4 regions of the [Clostridium] scindens ATCC 35704 genome follow, and region 4 is predicted to be linked to each of the others. Evidence: a T-box and tRNA genes for the amino acid it is inferred to sense, from the RefSeq annotation. Region 4 holds a T-box; the other regions hold tRNA genes.
What was found. The T-box of region 4 lies ahead of leuS (leucine--tRNA ligase). A T-box ahead of a tRNA ligase gene usually reads a tRNA of that ligase, here a tRNA-Leu.

Region 1 (2,202 bases), 520 kb from region 4:
CCTTATCAAGCAATGTGGGCAGGATCTCGTCTTTTGGACCGATCGCCCCGATCTTGCCGTCTTCTATTAACATGATCCGGTCAGCCATCTGAATAATCCGCTCCTGATGGGAAATGAGGATCAGGCTCTGTTCCTTCTTATTATGAATCTTCTCAAACTGCTGGATCAGCATGGTGAAACTCCAAAGGTCGATTCCCGCCTCCGGCTCATCAAATATACATAATTTGTGTGGCTTTGCCAGGACGGTAGCAATCTCAAGGCGCTTCATCTCGCCTCCGGACAAGGTTGCGTCAACTTCCCTCTTAATATACTCTTTTGCGCACAGCCCTACCCCGCTGAGCATTTTGCAGCATTCAGGCTCGGACAGTTCCCGGCCGGCTGCAAGAGAAAGCAGCCTGTCTACCGTCATTCCCTTGAATCTTGGCGGCTGCTGGAATGCAAATCCGATCCCGGCATTGGCCCTGTGGTTGATGTCGTAAGAAGTAATATCTTCCCCATCCAGCAAGATCTGGCCATCATCTGCTTCTTCAATCCCCATCAGTACCTTTGCAAGAGAAGACTTGCCTCCGCCATTGGGTCCGGTAATAACAAGCATCTCGCCCTCGCCAACTTGGAAGCTGATGTCTTTAACGATACTTCTTTCTATTCCATTTTCATTCACCTTGAATGTCAGATTCTTCACTTCAAGCATGTCAGATACGCTCCTTTTTTCTAATTGTAATTATCTATTATTAACATATATGGTACATTATAATCTTTTTTCACATTTGACGCAACAATCTGGGGCAGGACATTTTCATGCCCCTGCCCCGGTTATCGCCCTTCGCTTTATTTGTTTCCATACTACTTCTTCTGATAATACTCTGCCATTTTCAAAATCATCTATTGCCTCATCAAGTTTAGTAAAAATTTTATTTACGGCATCATCTATAGTGTAAGACTACTATAATAGTTCTTTATAATTGTATACAAAAAAACCGTAACCCTCCATTTTACGAAAGATTACGGTCCATGATGCGGATGACAGGAATCGAACCTGCACACCGAAGTACTAGATCCTAAGTCTAGCGCGTCTGCCAGTTCCGCCACATCCGCATGTCAACAGATTGTATTTTAATATATTATGACAGTTTTGTCAATTTTTTTCGTATTATATTTCTTTTCAATATAAAATGCGGATGATATAGGACCATCCGCATTTTTCTATCTTACTCTTCCACTCTATATTTTAGTAGTTCTCCACTTTCCGTTCGAAATACGCTTTGGGATATCCGCATGTCGGGCATACTTCCGGCGCTTCCTCTCCTTCGTGAATGTATCCGCACTGGCGACATTTCCAGCCAAGAGGCGCATTTCCCTTGAAGGTCAGTTCATTCTTAAGAGTATCCAGAATCTTTAAGTAACGCTTTTCGTGGGCTGCTTCTACTTTTGCCACATTCTCAAATTTCACTGCAAGGTCTTCAAATCCCTCTTCTCTGGCTTCTTTGGCCATGCGGGCGTACATCTGGGTCCACTCTTCGTTTTCCCCATCTGCGGCTGATTGAAGATTATCAGCTGTGTCTCCAAGCCCGTGCCATTCCGCAAACCACATCTTGGCATGCTGTCTTTCCTGTTCTGCCGTCTCCATAAAGATAGCAGCAGTCTGTTCCATGCCCTCCTGTTTTGCGATCTCAGCAAAGAAGGAATATTTATTTCTTGCCTGGGACTCTCCTGCAAATGCTTCCATTAAGTTTTTCTCTGTCTTTGTTCCTGCGTATCTTCCGGAAGCCTTTGCTGCCTCCTCCAGTTTTTCGAATTTTTCCGGTCCTACCTTGCATACCGGGCAGGCTGCCGGCGGGTTCTCCCCTTCATGAATATAGCCGCATACGGTACATCTGAATTTTGTCATTGTCTTGTTCTCCTTTTCTTCTTTCTCTTGATTTGCTTCGTTATTTTCTTTATCCTGCTCCCAGGCAGGTTTTGTAAATTCTTTTAAAACCATTCCTTCCGGTCCTAAGTCTTCTGCCCTGGAATAATAGGACGTATGCAGCATCTCTTCTGCTGCCTGGCTCAATGGCTTTCCGTAGAATTCGCTGTATACTCTCTTAATATCCGGATTCTCATGGCTATAGCGCAGCGTCATCTTGGCATCCTTTGCATAGAGCGACTCTATCCTTGCCTTACGCACTTCATCCGTCATCGGCACCTGCGTCTTTGGCTGTC
Region 2 (2,202 bases), 990 kb from region 4:
ATCAGCACTTTGCGGTACCAGCTGCTGTCATATATGGCAATCCGTCCCTTTGACGGCATCTTGGTCCAGAATCTCCAGAGGAAAGGATGCATCTGCTCTTCCTCCGTCTCCTTTTTTACTGCATGTACTTCGAATCCTCTTGGATCCAGAGCTTTTATCAATTCTCCGATCTGAACGCCCTTGCCGGCTGCGTCATATCCCTCAAATGCTATCATGACCGGAATCCCCAGATCCTTGCATTCCCTTTGGAGTTTCCCGATCTTCGGCTCCAATTCCATTATCTTCTCTTTATACTCCGACTTGCTAAGCGTCTTCGTTAAATCCAGTTTCTCCAGCATAGGCATTCCCTCCCTGCTCTTTAGGTTTTCTGATTCTTATGCCCATTATACACCATATACGCAATAAATTAAGTATTTTTAATTAAATACAGAATTATTCGTCTTTATCTTATATTAACTGGACATTAAACGCCGTAGTCTGAGGCAGAATACTTGGTGTCTGGAAGTTTGCATGGGTTATGCGAACCATCTGGCCTGGCCAGAGCAAGCTGAATCTGATCGGAGCCCCAAAACGGCTGGTAAATGAAGTCGTATTTGTAATTATAAACTTCATCTGATTGTCGCTGTTGTCTGGATCTTCCGTAATCAGAAAGTTATTGTCAAAATCAATCATTATAATCCTGCCTATCGTAACCGAGGATGAAGGCCTGGGGCTTCTTAGAACGGTAACCAGGAACGCATTCGCCTGGGGCGGAATGCTTCTTGTCATACGTGCGGAAAATGTGGCATTTACCCAGGATCCTGCCTGGATGCAGCATAGGCACATACGCTGTCCGAAAGAATTCAGGATCACAGTGCCTCTGCCAATATTCAGCTGGATATCCTGGATGGAAGTTATATTGTTTCTTTCCTGCACGGCATAAGAGACAAGGATTTGCCCTCTCGCATTATTAAAACAGGATACGTCTTCCACAAAGCCATTATTTATCCGCATCGTGTTTCCCTGCTGGATCATAGTGCCACGAGGATCATTATTCATAACATGTTACCACCAATCGTTTTATTACAATATATGCGGATTATGGCGAAAAGGAACTTTAAAAGAATAGCCGGCTGCAGCCAGAGAAATACAAAAAAGATAATACAAAAATCCCCTAATCTACCGGAAATCCAGTAAATTAGGGGTGTTAACTGCGGAAGATGGGACTTGAACCCACACGAGCGCATTGCTCACAAGATCCTTAGTCTTGCTCGTCTGCCAGTTCCGACACTTCCGCAAGTGACGCTTGAACCGTCCGAAGAATATATTACTATATAGGGCCTAAAATGTCAATAAATAATTTCATTTTTTTAAAATTTTTCTCCGGATATATCGGAAGGTTTTTTCCTCTCCTTCCTCCGCCAGCATCTTCAATAAAAAGTGAAGCAATGCTGCTGTCTCCGGGTGTATCATCTTGCCAAGCTTGGCTGCTCCTTTTTCATAATACTCCAGCGGCTGCCTGTCGGTATAATTACTGCCCTGATAAGTCTTAGATGCCGCCACCCGGTCCATGAACATCTCGATTACATATTTTATGGGCATCTTCTGACCCACAATGCCTTCTCCCGGATCGACGCTGTAATCAATCCAGTACTCATAATGATGCTTATTCCTTCCCTTGTGATGCAGCCAGGCTTTGGAATAGCCTGTCGCCTCCCTCTCGGCGTTATTCGGGCTCCTGGTCCCTTGATAATACCTGCATCCCACCAGAAATTCTGTGGGCGAATACTTCGACATGTCATGAAGCAGTCCCTGTTTATAAAGCCCAACTTTAAAACAATGCTTCATGACCAGTGATTTATGATGATTAATCGTGCGCAAATGCTGCCAAACTTTCATACTTACTCCTTTTTCTTTCCCTGTTATCCTATATATCTGCTAATAACAAACAAAATCAAAAGATGGGCCGGATAAAAGATATAGAAGAAATACTTCATCTTCTTGCCCCGGCTTCCATTATATAATGCGATCGGAATCATGGCAAATGCGCCATATCCCTGTATGCTCCGATTCCAGATCAGATTCCAGGCCGCTCCGCATCCAAGCTTTGCCCACCGGAAGCGCCGCAGCTGGTAGAATATAAATATCAGCAGGATTCCCCTGTAGCCATAATCTGTATGAAAAAACACTGCCATCCACATAACCAGCAAGACCTCAACTGCC
Region 3 (2,202 bases), 520 kb from region 4:
CTGCCTGTGTCCACGTAGCGGCCCTTGCGGCCGCTTTTCTTGCTTCCGGACAATACCCGGAAGAAGGTGATCAGTTCGAAGAGCAGCAGGAAAACGGCCACAACTGCATAAGCGGCCAGAGCATAATTCTTCTGTGCCACGGCGGTGGCAATGCTTCCAAACGCGCCGTAGTTCTTCCAGAAGTTGACAGCCAGTAGGCAGAAAATAATGGCAATGAGTATCAAGGTCGCGGCACGCAGAATTAGATTGGCGATCTTAAAGGCCGCCTTGCCTCCGGCTTTGGCAGTTTTGGACACCGGAGAAAGGAGGTTTGGCATCTTTCTCCTTTTCTTTTTCTTCTTTTTGCTTTCGGCGCTCTGGCCTTTCTTCGACCTCCGTCTGGAACCATCATCGTCATAGTCGTCATCATAATCATAGTCGTCATCATAATCATAGTCGTCATAATCATAGTCATCATCATAATCATTGTTGTGATCGCTAAAACGATCATTGCGATTATTTCCTTGGGGCTTCCGGCTATGATAAGAGGTTTCATATTCTTTATCCAGATCGGCCAGCTTCTGAAGCACGTCCTCATAATCATCATGGCTCTCTTCGGGCAGATCAGGGAGATCGCCTTCATAAATGACCTCGAAATCATCATCGAAAAAGTCTTTTTTATTTATACTCATGTTATCCCTCCTTGTGAAACGCTTTCTATTTTATTATGTTTATCAGAAAGACTCAAGGGATATCACAGAATGTTCAGGAAGACATAAGGTTTTCTTTAGAATTAAATGCTTTAGAATCAAATGCTGCCCTAGAAATTAAATTCATTCTCCCAGGAAAATTCCGCGGGTTTTTCCAGACTCTTTGGCCAATGGCCGCACCAGCCGGGGACTTCCGGTGTTTCCACCCTGTCAAGGCTAGGCGTGTATGGCTTAAGATCAAGGAGCGGGCTGCCTTATACGATAACAAAAAGAGGTGAAAGTTTCTATAAAAAAATAAGAAGAAACCTTGTAAACAGTTGGTTTCTTCCTACTTATAAATGATGCGGAGAAAGGGACTTGAACCCTCACAGTGTTGCCACCACTAGAACCTGAATCTAGCGCGTCTGCCATTCCGCCATCTCCGCTCGCAAAAAATATTCTAGCACAGAATAATATATTTTGCAAATACTTTTTCGCTTTTTTACAAAAAATTTTATTTTATTGCTTTTTACGAGTTTCCGGCGATGGCAGTATGGACTTACTGGCCATAGGCATGTCTATCGGACTTCAATTCCATTTACTTCCAGGTGATCGTCGATCGCGATTACCAGGCAGCGGCGTCCGTCGATCTCACGGGTCTCAACCAGATCAGAGCGTTCGGGGTTGACCTTGACGATGACATCCGGCGTCTCGATCTGGAAGGTCTTGGCGTTGGCAATATTGGAGGCCAGGAAGGTTTTCTTTTCGCCGACCACTTCTTCAAATTCCTGGTCAAAGGATTCCATCTTTTCCTGAGGCACGCCGCTTTTTTCAAGCAGCCGCTTTACATCCGGCTTGGAGAGTTCCAATGGTTCCGGCGCTTCTTTGGATTCTTCCAGCATCTCGAAGATATTGTCATGGATGTTGCGCACCACCTCGTAGCCGCAGTCCTCGCCCAGGGTGTCGCTTACGATGGCCTGGAAGGTGGCCTTCTGGTCATTGGCTGTCAAAGGGATGGTGCTTCCCAGTACGTTGGCGATCAGATCGGGCTGTATCTCTTCCGGCTTCTTGGTATAATACAGGATGTTATGTATATCGCTTGCCCGGTCGTTGAAAGCCGGGAAGAGAAATCCTTTTGCAGGGGCCTCAACGATCCAGTCGCGGATCCGGTCCTCGATATTGTTCGTCTCCGCGTTATAGGTCAGACCCGCCTTGGTAAGGTTTACCGGGCAGATGCTGCACATGATGTGATCATAGACTGTATCGGAGGCATCGAACATCTCCAGTCCGTCGGAGGATTTGCCCGGCACGTCGTATACAGCGTGAATCAGTATTATGTAATAGTTTTCGGCATAGTCATAGTTATCGATGACATTATCGTAGAACTGCTCCACAAGCAGGTCATCTTCCAGTTTGCTGTCCCGCAGTTTCAACAGAGTCTGCTGCGTGCCGCCTTCTAATTCCTGGTCAAGAGGGAATCCCATGTTGATCAGGTTCTTGCCCAAGGTCCCGGACAGGGTGTGCTTGAAGATAT
Region 4 (2,202 bases):
TTGAACCACTCCCTTTTTAAACGTAGATGTCTGCTGGAAGATCATCGTATCCTTATCTTCCGGGTTGGAATTGCCTCCAAAGCAGAACTTTCCAAGACTGTAGGCGATATATTTGTCTTTATACTTCTCATACAGAAAAAAGAGCGCACAGCATCAGCCGAAGCCTGTTTCTTTTTTGTTCTTTGATTCCACTCATTTTCTCATACCGTAAAAGGGCAGCCCATCACTGGACCGCCCTGCAATTCCATTCGCTTCGTGTATTTTCCGGTTGTTCTAGTTTAGATACTGGCAGCCTGTCTGGTCAATACCAGATAAATCTTCTTTGTTGGCGCTGATGCTTACATAGAATTCAATGTCGCATTCTTTTGAAATCTTCTTAAGGCGCTCAATGAATTCTGGCATGTTGCTTAAAGAAATATCGGCATGCTTCAGTATTCCATCGATGAATACACATTCAATATCATGGTTGGAACTGTACATGCCATATAAAAAGCCGATATACTCGTCAATATTTTCAATTGCTGGAAAATCATCCATACAGATCGTACGGATATCAAATGCAACACTTGCGGTGTCGCGATGTGTCTTTTTGATAAAAACTACGTTTCCGTTACAGCTTTTCGCCTGCTGATTAGCCTGCTCAATCATTTGTTGTGTCTTTCCGGTGCCTTTTGGGCCTGTTAATAAATTTACCATGGCAAACCTCTCCTTTATGTATCATATTATACTGAAGTTTTCAGTACCATTTACTTATGTTTATTATACACTAAAGCCAAGGCGTGAACAACTACAAAAAATAAGTTTTTCAGGAACCCTAAAATCAGGACTTGACTTATTTTAACATTCTTCATATAATAAGTAAGAATATTGTAGAAACGAAGAAGAGGAGTAGTAAGAGCCTACCGTTTTACAGAGAACTGCCGGATGGTGCAAGGCAGCAAGCGTAATCTCCCAACTCGCCTTGGAGTTCTTCTGCTGAACCCTGTATGATCGCATAGGCAGAAGCGGGCCTTCCCGTTACAGAAGATAATGAGTGCATCTGTATTTTATCAGTACGGGTGAAAAAGAGTGGTACCACGGAAGTTCAGGCCTTTTCGTCTCTTGCGAGATGAGAAGGCTTTTTCTAAGAAAGCAGTTATGCTGACAAGGCCGATGGGCCTTAATATATCAAAAGAGCAGGAGGAAAGAATAATGTCAAACGTACCTTATAATCATAAGGCAATCGAGAAAAAATGGCGTGAAAGATGGGAGCAGAATCCAGTCAACCTTAAGGCTGACGAAAAGGGGAATAAGCGGGAAAAGTACTACTGTCTGGACATGTTCCCATATCCGTCGGGAAATGGCCTTCATGTAGGACATTGGAGAGGATATGTAATCTCTGACGTATGGAGCAGATATAAGCTGCAGCAGGGATACTATATCGTGCATCCGATGGGATGGGATGCGTTCGGACTTCCAGCTGAGAACTATGCCATCAAGATGGGCGTGCATCCTGCAATCTCCACAGCAGAGAATGTAAAGAACATCAAGCGCCAGATTAACGAGATCGCTGCCCTGTATGACTGGGATATGGAAGTGAACACTACAGATCCCGAATTCTATAAATGGACCCAGTGGATCTTCGTAAAAATGTTCAAGGAAGGCCTTGCTTATGAGAAGGAATTTCCGATCAACTGGTGCCCATCCTGCAAGACCGGCCTTGCGAACGAGGAAGTTGTCAATGGCAAGTGCGAGCGCTGCGGCACGGAAGTGACCAAGAAGAATCTGCGCCAGTGGATGCTGCGGATCACCAAGTATGCGGAGCGTCTGCTCAGCGACTTAGACAAGCTGGACTGGCCGGAGAAGGTTAAGAAGATGCAGGCAGACTGGATTGGAAAGTCCTATGGAGCGGAAGTAGATTTCCCAATTGAAGGAAGAGAAGAAAAAATCACGGTCTACACCACCAGGCCGGACACCCTCTATGGCGCTACCTTCATGGTACTTGCGCCTGAGCATGAACTTTCCAAGAGCCTGGCTACGGATGAGACAAGAGAGGCGGTAGAAAAGTATATCTACGATGCGTCCATGAAGTCTAACGTAGACCGTATGCAGGATAAGGAAAAGACCGGCGTATTTACCGGAAGTTACGCGATCAACCCGCTGAACGGGGAGAAGACGCCAATCTGGCTGTCCGACTACGTTCTGGCGGATTATGGTACAGGA

Region 1: it encodes a tRNA-Leu, which carries the amino acid that the T-box ahead of leuS (leucine--tRNA ligase) is inferred to sense. The anticodon was not compared.
Region 2: it encodes a tRNA-Leu, which carries the amino acid that the T-box ahead of leuS (leucine--tRNA ligase) is inferred to sense. The anticodon was not compared.
Region 3: it encodes a tRNA-Leu, which carries the amino acid that the T-box ahead of leuS (leucine--tRNA ligase) is inferred to sense. The anticodon was not compared.

Annotation. Positions count from the first base shown of each region.
Region 1 is NZ_CP036170.1:600,767-602,968, forward strand. Features, by position in the region: gene HDCHBGLK_RS03130 (ABC transporter ATP-binding protein) at 1-691, opposite strand, end outside; tRNA gene HDCHBGLK_RS03135 (tRNA-Leu) at 1,016-1,095, opposite strand; gene rbr (rubrerythrin) at 1,229-2,202, opposite strand, start outside.
Region 2 is NZ_CP036170.1:2,741,720-2,743,921, reverse strand. Features, by position in the region: gene pap (polyphosphate:AMP phosphotransferase) at 1-338, opposite strand, end outside; gene HDCHBGLK_RS14125 (hypothetical protein) at 448-1,038, opposite strand; tRNA gene HDCHBGLK_RS14120 (tRNA-Leu) at 1,192-1,276, opposite strand; gene HDCHBGLK_RS14115 (DUF5662 family protein) at 1,342-1,878, opposite strand; gene HDCHBGLK_RS14110 (TraX family protein) at 1,902-2,202, opposite strand, start outside.
Region 3 is NZ_CP036170.1:596,481-598,682, reverse strand. Features, by position in the region: gene HDCHBGLK_RS03115 (hypothetical protein) at 1-671, opposite strand, end outside; partial or broken gene HDCHBGLK_RS19915 (tRNA (N6-threonylcarbamoyladenosine(37)-N6)-methyltransferase TrmO) at 800-943, opposite strand; tRNA gene HDCHBGLK_RS03105 (tRNA-Leu) at 1,032-1,114, opposite strand; gene HDCHBGLK_RS03100 (DUF4317 domain-containing protein) at 1,247-2,202, opposite strand, start outside.
Region 4 is NZ_CP036170.1:78,387-80,588, reverse strand. Features, by position in the region: gene HDCHBGLK_RS00360 (hypothetical protein) at 1-45, opposite strand, end outside; gene HDCHBGLK_RS00355 (hypothetical protein) at 274-696, opposite strand; T-box leader at 870-1,105, shown strand; gene leuS (leucine--tRNA ligase) at 1,192-2,202, shown strand, end outside.